Regions from separate parts of the Bacillus nitratireducens genome, predicted to be linked through region 2. Evidence: a T-box and tRNA genes for the amino acid it is inferred to sense, from the RefSeq annotation. Region 2 holds a T-box; the other holds one or more tRNA genes.
The links. The T-box of region 2 lies ahead of trpS (tryptophan--tRNA ligase). A T-box ahead of a tRNA ligase gene usually reads a tRNA of that ligase, here a tRNA-Trp.
Positions count from the first base shown of each region.

Region 1: it encodes a tRNA-Trp, which carries the amino acid that the T-box ahead of trpS (tryptophan--tRNA ligase) is inferred to sense. The anticodon was not compared.

Region 1 covers NZ_JAUMJO010000008.1:209,115-213,170, reverse strand. Annotated here, with positions in the region: rRNA gene rrf (5S ribosomal RNA) at 1-75, shown strand, start outside; tRNA gene Q3V31_RS25425 (tRNA-Asn) at 84-158, shown strand; tRNA gene Q3V31_RS25420 (tRNA-Ser) at 161-252, shown strand; tRNA gene Q3V31_RS25415 (tRNA-Glu) at 270-344, shown strand; tRNA gene Q3V31_RS25410 (tRNA-Val) at 350-425, shown strand; tRNA gene Q3V31_RS25405 (tRNA-Met) at 450-526, shown strand; tRNA gene Q3V31_RS25400 (tRNA-Asp) at 530-605, shown strand; tRNA gene Q3V31_RS25395 (tRNA-Phe) at 615-690, shown strand; tRNA gene Q3V31_RS25390 (tRNA-Thr) at 709-784, shown strand; tRNA gene Q3V31_RS25385 (tRNA-Tyr) at 795-878, shown strand; tRNA gene Q3V31_RS25380 (tRNA-Trp) at 886-959, shown strand; tRNA gene Q3V31_RS25375 (tRNA-His) at 979-1,054, shown strand; tRNA gene Q3V31_RS25370 (tRNA-Gln) at 1,118-1,192, shown strand; tRNA gene Q3V31_RS25365 (tRNA-Gly) at 1,198-1,272, shown strand; tRNA gene Q3V31_RS25360 (tRNA-Cys) at 1,287-1,357, shown strand; tRNA gene Q3V31_RS25355 (tRNA-Leu) at 1,368-1,449, shown strand; gene Q3V31_RS25350 (DUF3884 family protein) at 1,690-2,010, opposite strand; gene Q3V31_RS25345 (YebC/PmpR family DNA-binding transcriptional regulator) at 2,359-3,078, shown strand; gene Q3V31_RS25340 (NUDIX hydrolase) at 3,227-3,688, shown strand.
Region 2 covers NZ_JAUMJO010000001.1:1,022,643-1,026,698, reverse strand. Annotated here, with positions in the region: gene trpS (tryptophan--tRNA ligase) at 205-1,194, opposite strand; T-box leader at 1,269-1,485, opposite strand; gene Q3V31_RS05420 (DUF3899 domain-containing protein) at 1,591-1,971, opposite strand; gene Q3V31_RS05415 (peptide ABC transporter substrate-binding protein) at 2,291-3,946, shown strand.

The sequences.
Region 1 (4,056 bases), on a different contig from region 2:
GAACACGGAAGTTAAGCTCTCTAGCGCCGATGGTAGTTGGGACCTTGTCCCTGTGAGAGTAGGACGTTGCCAGGCAATATTATTCCGCAGTAGCTCAGCGGTAGAGCTATCGGCTGTTAACCGATCGGTCGTAGGTTCGATTCCTACCTGCGGAGCCATTGGAGAGCTGTCCGAGTTGGCCGAAGGAGCACGATTGGAAATCGTGTATACGTCACAAGCGTATCAAGGGTTCGAATCCCTTGCTCTCCGCCATAGGATTTATGATATTTGGCCCGTTGGTCAAGTGGTTAAGACACCGCCCTTTCACGGCGGTAACACGGGTTCGAATCCCGTACGGGTCACCACTTTTGGAGGATTAGCTCAGCTGGGAGAGCACCTGCCTTACAAGCAGGGGGTCGGCGGTTCGATCCCGTCATCCTCCACCATATAAATTATATGAATAATATTGTCGCGGGGTGGAGCAGTACGGTAGCTCGTCGGGCTCATAACCCGAAGGTCGCAGGTTCAAATCCTGTCCCCGCAACCAAATGGTCCCGTGGTGTAGTGGTTAACATGCCTGCCTGTCACGCAGGAGATCGCCGGTTCGACCCCGGTCGGGACCGCCATTTTAATAAGGCTCGGTAGCTCAGTCGGTAGAGCAGAGGACTGAAAATCCTCGTGTCGGCGGTTCGATTCCGTCCCGAGCCACCATTTATTTTAATAAAATATGCCGGCTTAGCTCAATTGGTAGAGCAACTGACTTGTAATCAGTAGGTTGGGGGTTCAAGTCCTCTAGCCGGCACCATGTAAGTTTCGGAGGGGTAGCGAAGTGGCTAAACGCGGCGGACTGTAAATCCGCTCCTTCGGGTTCGGCAGTTCGAATCTGCCCCCCTCCACCATTTACATAGGGGCATAGTTTAAAGGTAGAACTGAGGTCTCCAAAACCTCCAGTGTGGGTTCGATTCCTACTGCCCCTGCCAAATATATATACACAACATGGCGGTTGTGGCGAAGTGGTTAACGCACCGGATTGTGGCTCCGGCATTCGTGGGTTCGATTCCCATCAGTCGCCCCATTTTTATTTTAAAAATTACAAATAATCTAATTGATACTTACATATAATTAAGTAAGAAATCGATGGGCTATAGCCAAGCGGTAAGGCAACGGACTTTGACTCCGTCATGCGCTGGTTCGAATCCAGCTAGCCCAGCCATTTTTGCGGAAGTAGTTCAGTGGTAGAATACAACCTTGCCAAGGTTGGGGTCGCGGGTTCGAATCCCGTCTTCCGCTCCATTTTAACTTCATATGGCGGCATAGCCAAGTGGTAAGGCAGAGGTCTGCAAAACCTTTACCACCGGTTCAAATCCGGTTGCCGCCTTTCTTATTGTGCCGATGTGGCGGAATTGGCAGACGCGCACGACTCAAAATCGTGTTCCTTCGGGAGTGTCGGTTCGACCCCGACCATCGGTATCAAGAACGGCGTAACATCAAGACTCTATACTAATTGTATAGAGTCTTTTTGTGTTTTCATTACACGACAAAATAAGCACTAATAGTGCGTAGGAGGTAGTGTGCGGTGGGTAAGCGACGAACTTTAGATACAGTTGGAAGAAACTATGAAGTACTAAAAGGATAAAACTGAACGTTCGGTTTTATCCTTTTATAGAATTTCAGTAGAATATTACATATACAATAATTTTTTCCAGCACTCTAGAGAGAATTTCTCCACCCAGGTGACATGAAGTTAAATCCGACACCACCAGTAGATATTAGTACATTATCAACGGTTAAGTTTGTAATTTCTAAAAACCTCTTTTCAAACTCTTCTCTGTTGTACTTGTACATAGTTGAGTGGCACGCCCACATTGGCGTTGAAGTACTCAACCAGTCCCCTAATTCCTTTAATTCAGGAAACAACTCAAATCGAATTGGTTCATCTAATTTCATGAATCTCACTTGATAGATAGTTGGGTTTAGCTTTTCTCCTATCCCTTTAAGACTATGTGCTTTTTTCTCATTTGAATGTTTCATAATTACTTTCCCCCATCTTTCCTTCAAATTTTTTCCTATTTTAATTATACAGCAATAGAAAGTGATTATAGGAATATTATGGGAATCGGTGATGTAAAAAGACTCTAACAGAAATGTTAGAGTCTTTTTTGTTAAATTATGTTACCTGATTCTAAAATTCGTAATAAACGTAGGAATTCATGTATAATATAACTTGTCGAAAGAACAAAATGATAGTAATTTATATTATGTCTGTAATATGAATCAAAAATGAACTTTTTATATTTCTTTTAAAAATGTGTTGAATACACATTATATTTCATATTAATATTTTTATGTAGATTTAAAATGGGAAAGAGAGTGGAAAGTATGGGTCGTAAATGGAATAATATTAAAGAAAAAAAAGCATCAAAAGATGCAAATACAAGCCGTATATACGCGAAGTTTGGACGTGAAATTTATGTGGCAGCAAAACAAGGCGAGCCAGATCCAGAATCAAACCAAGCGCTTAGAGTTGTATTAGAACGTGCGAAAACATACAACGTACCAAGAACAATTATTGATCGTGCAGTTGAAAAGGCAAAAGGCGGTTCAGAAGAAAATTATGATGAGCTTCGTTATGAAGGATTCGGACCAAACGGATCTATGGTAATTGTAGATACACTTACAAATAACGTAAACCGTACTGCAGCAGATGTACGAGCTGCATTTAGCAAAAACAGTGGTAACATGGGCGTAAACGGTTCTGTAGCTTATATGTTTGACGCGACAGCTGTTATTGGTCTTGAAGGTAAAACATCAGATGAAGTTCTTGAAATTTTAATGGAAGCAGATGTAGATGCACGTGACATTCTAGAAGAAGAAGAGTCTGTTATCGTTTATGCTGAACCTGATCAATTCCATTCCGTACAATCTGCACTTAAAGATGCTGGTGTTGAAGAATTTACAGTTGCAGAATTAACAATGCTTGCACAAAATGATGTAGAACTTCCTGAAGATGCTCAAGCACAATTTGAAAAAATGGTTGATGCATTAGAAGATTTAGAAGATGTACAGCAAGTTTACCACAACGTAGACTTAGGAGAATAATAAGACAGAAGATCCTTTCGTTTAACGAATAGGGTCTTTTTTTTGTGAAGTTAATTACGATGATGAATTATTAAAGGTGTTTTGTTGTAGTTATGGAATATGATTATAGATAGTATTTTAAATGATTGTATTTCTAGGAGGTATTTCTATGGAGCATAAAACACCAAAGCATATCGTTGCCGTAGCAGGCTATTTAACAAATGAAAAGAATGAGGTGCTTTTAACAAGAGTGCATTGGCGAGCGGATACGTGGGAAATGCCTGGGGGACAGGTAGAAGAAGGAGAAGCACTCGATCAAGCTGTTTGTAGGGAAATAAAGGAGGAAACAGGATTAACGGTAAAGCCTATCGGAATTACAGGTGTTTATTATAATGCTTCTATGCATATTTTAGCTGTTGTGTTTAAAGTGGCATATGTGAGTGGTGATATAAAAATTCAACCTGAAGAAATACAAGAGGCTAAGTTTATTGCTTTAAATGAAAAGAACATCGATGAGTATATAACGCGTCCTCATATGAAATCAAGAACTGTTGATGCGATGAGAGCAACGCATTTCATTCCATATGAAACGTGGGAAGTACAGCCATATAACCTTATAGGCAGGTTGTAAGAAAAGGGTAGCTATTTGAGATACACTCAAATAGCTACCCTTTTCTTATGTATATTACTTCAGAAAAAGGTCAAAATGATAATAAAGCTAGTATTGATTTTTAGAACGTTTGTTCTGTATAATGATGATATATCATATATAATTAGATTACTAGATGTTCAAAAATAGAAATTTATAGATGATATAATAAAAGAATAAAGTGGAATTAAGGAAGTATACTGCTCTTAATTTCTACGCTGCTATTGGTTATGAATGTTTTAAAATAATGTATATTCAACATTTCATATGAATAGTAGATAAAAAAGGACTGTGATACAATACATTTTTACACCTTACAATGTTGTAAGGTACGTGTAAGAGAAATCGAT
Region 2 (4,056 bases):
CCCACGAGAAGGTAAAAAGCACCTTCTGTGGGAAAGAACCTTAGCCAGTCAGAGCTGAACGAGCTGCCTCCGCTTTATATAGAAATCCAGCTCCGGCTCCTAGCCCTTCGCGTCTAAGAACCTTCCCCACGAGAAGGTAAAAAGCACCTTCTGTGGGAAAGAACCTTAGCCGTCAGGGCTAAGCAGTCGCCTCCGCTTTATAAGTTACCTACGTTTTCTACTTAATCCCATTGCGTTTTCTACTTTGCGTAGTTGTTTGAATGCAACGCGGTTTGCTTTTTCTGCACCTTTGTCTAGAATTTCGTCTAGTTCTGGGGAGCTGATTAGTTCGTTATATTTGTCTTGGATTGGGCGAATTGCTTCTACGACTACTTGTGCTAGGTCGCCTTTGAAGTCGCCGTATCCTTTTCCTTCGTACATTGCTTCTATTTCTTCAACTGTTTTTCCAGAGAATGAAGAATAGATTGTTAATAAGTTAGAGATACCAGGTTTATTTTCTTTATCGAATTTCACGATACCTTCAGAGTCAGTTACAGCACTTTTAATTTTCTTTTCAATTGTTTTTGGCTCATCAAGCATACTAATCATTGATTTTGGATTTGGATCAGATTTACTCATTTTTTTCGTAGGTTCTGTTAATGACATAACACGAGCGCCTACTTTTGGAATGCGAATTTCAGGAACTGTGAACACTTCACGGAAGCGTTTGTTGAAACGCTCTGCTAGATCACGTGTTAATTCCATATGTTGCTTTTGGTCATCACCAACCGGCACGATTTCAGTGTTGTAAAGTAAAATATCAGCAGCCATTAATGGTGGATACGTAAGTAATCCAGCCGGAACTGAATCTCTACCAGAAGCTTTATCTTTATATTGTGTCATGCGCTCCAATTCTCCAACGTAAGCAACTGATTGCATAATCCACCCTAGTTGAGCGTGTGCTGGTACTTCTGACTGTACAAATAAAGTAGCTTTTTCAGGATCGATGCCGCATGCAACATATAGTGCAGCAAGACTGCGGATGTTTTTACGAAGTTGTACTGGATCTTGAGGTACTGTAATTGCATGTTGGTTTACAATGCAGAAATAACAGTCGTGTTCGTTTTGAAGCTCTGTAAATTGCTTCATAGCTCCTAAATAGTTTCCAAGTGTAATTGTTCCACTTGGCTGAATACCAGAAAAGATAACTGACATAAGTAATTCCTCCTAAATTTGAATGTGTGATAGGGAAGAGAAGGCATACAAAAAAGCCCATTCATCCCAAATTACATAGGGACGAATGGACCGCGGTACCACCCTAATTATTTCACTGTTGTGAAATCTCTCAGATCCATAATAACGTCTGGATATAACGCCAAAGCCTACTACTTACGGTTCGGTTTGGTGCTCAAAAGCCCATTCCATATTGCACAATTACTTGTTCACACCAGCCACAAGCTCTCTGAAATTGCCTCAATATGTACTCTTCTTTATCATCGCATACATATAAAATTATTTATTGTTAACTGAGCCCTTTTAATATGAAAGAACTAAAGTTTTATAACAAAATGTTTTGCTGATTATTATATCATATGGAATAGCGTTTGCAAACTACATCAAAATAGTAAAGCTAATGAGAGTCGAGAACATACCAAGTACGATACCAGTAATACAAATCGGATACGTCCATTTGAATGAATATGTTTTATAAATACGCTCTTTCTTATCGGTAGGTTCCTCTGCTTCTTCAATTAAAGAGTCAATTTTTTTGTTCGTACCAAATACTCTTTGGAATGCGTAAATTGTTACGTTAAAAAATCCATTTTGAAATATGTATAAAAAACCACCTATAAGAATAAAAAACAATGAGATATAGAATGAGATGTTGACAAAATTCAACAAAAACTGAGATGAAACGAGGAATGCGCCAACACTAGAAGCGATTATCGCTACAAAAAATAGTATACAAGTATGAAAAAAAACTTTATTCAAAATATTCCCCTCCGTCAAAATATTACTAGAATTATTATACTATAAAAGTTATAATAAGTAATATAAATAATTTTTTGAAAATTATACGCAATTGAAGCCCTAATTTCAAGATGATGGTAGCAATGTTAACGTATTTCTTTACAAAAAAATAAAAAAATAAATAATTTATTAAAAATTTTAACAAAAAAACAAAAAACTATATTCACAATCGTCATATTATATGTATAATGAAAATTGTAGAAACTTGGAGATTATTCTTTCAATTCTGTTTTTCTACAAGTGAGGGTACAGGAAGTGCAATTAGGGGAGGCAACACAACATGAAGAAAAAGATACCGTTATTACTTGCATCGACTTTAACTGCAAGTATGTTGCTTGGCGCGTGTAGCTACCAGAAAGAGGACGCTAAAGCAAAAGGAAAAGAAAACGCTACGAGTAGTAGTAACGGAAAACAGATTCTTAATTTAACAGAGTTATCTGAAATTCCATCAATGGATGCATCGTTAGCATCAGATTCTGCATCTTCAACAGCATTAAATAATACGATGGAAGGTTTATATCGTACTGGCAAAGATCAAAAGAGAATGCCTGGGATTGCTGAAGATGTCCAAAAGCTAGATGATGGGAAGAAATACATATTTAAGTTAAGAAAAGATGCGAAATGGTCGAATGGGGAACCTGTAACAGCGAAAGACTTTGTGTATTCATGGAAAAGAGCAGTAAATCCAGATACAAAAGCGACGTATTCATACATTATGTTCGATATTAAAAATGCAGAAAAAATTCATAAAAAAGAATTACCTGCTGACCAATTAGGTGTAAAGGCGATTGATGATTATACATTAGAAGTGGAATTAGACAATCCCGTTCCTTACTTTATTGATTTAACGGTTTATCCGGTGTTCTACCCACTAAATGAGAACTTTGTGAAATCACAAGGTGATAAGTTTGGTTTAGAGGCAAATACAACATTATATAACGGGCCATTCGTTATGAGTGATTGGAAACATGAACAAAGCTTCCAATTTAAGAAGAACCCATCATATTGGGATAACAAGACGGTTAAAATCGAAGAAATAAATTTCAATATTGTGAAAAATACATCGACTGATGTAAATTTATATGAGACAAACTCGATTGATCGTGCGGCTCTATCTTCAGAATTTGTTGATAAGTTTAGACAAAGTCCAGAATTCCACACAAGAAAAGAAGCAGGGGTTGCTTACCTAAGATTTAATCAAAGTAATCAATACTTAAGCAATAAAAACTTAAGAAAAGCAATTTCAATGTCCTTTGACCGTGATAATATTGCGAAGGTTATTTTAAATAACGGTGCAATTGGAGCTTATGGATTTGTTGGAAAAGATTTCGCTGAAGGTCCGAATAAAAAAGATTTCCGAGCTGAAAATGGGAATTTAGTTGAAATAAATCCAAAAGAAGCGAAAAAGCTGTGGGAAACAGCGAAGAAAGAGCTTGGCACTGATAAAATCGAACTAGAATTCTTAAACTTTGATAATGAAGATGCGAAAAAAGTTGGTGAATTCTTAAAAGGTGAGATGGAAAAGAACTTACCAGGTTTATCGATTAAAATTAAACAGCAGCCATTCGCACAAAAAAATAAATTAGAAGATTCTCAGCAATATGATATTGCGTTTGGTATTTGGGGACCAGATTTCCCAGATCCAATCTCATATTTAGATATGTTTGTTACGAATGGTTCTCAAAATAAAACAGGATATTCTAATCAGAAATATGATGAGTTAATTCTAAAAGCTAAAACAGATACAAAAGATTTACAAGCACGCTGGAACAACCTATTAGAAGTAGAGAAGATGTTAATTAAAGAGGATGCAGTTATCACTCCAATCTTCCAAAAAGGTTCAGCGTATGTAGTAAAAGGTGCCGTAAAAGATATTATCCCAATTAACTATGGTGGTAAATTAACTTACAAATGGGCATCTGTTGAACAAAAATAATCTTTTTTCCATCGTTTACTAGGGTATATGCCTATGATGGGCATGTGCTCTTATTTTAAAAAAATAAAAGTAAGAATATTTCAAACTATCTTATTGCTTTTGAGAAAAAC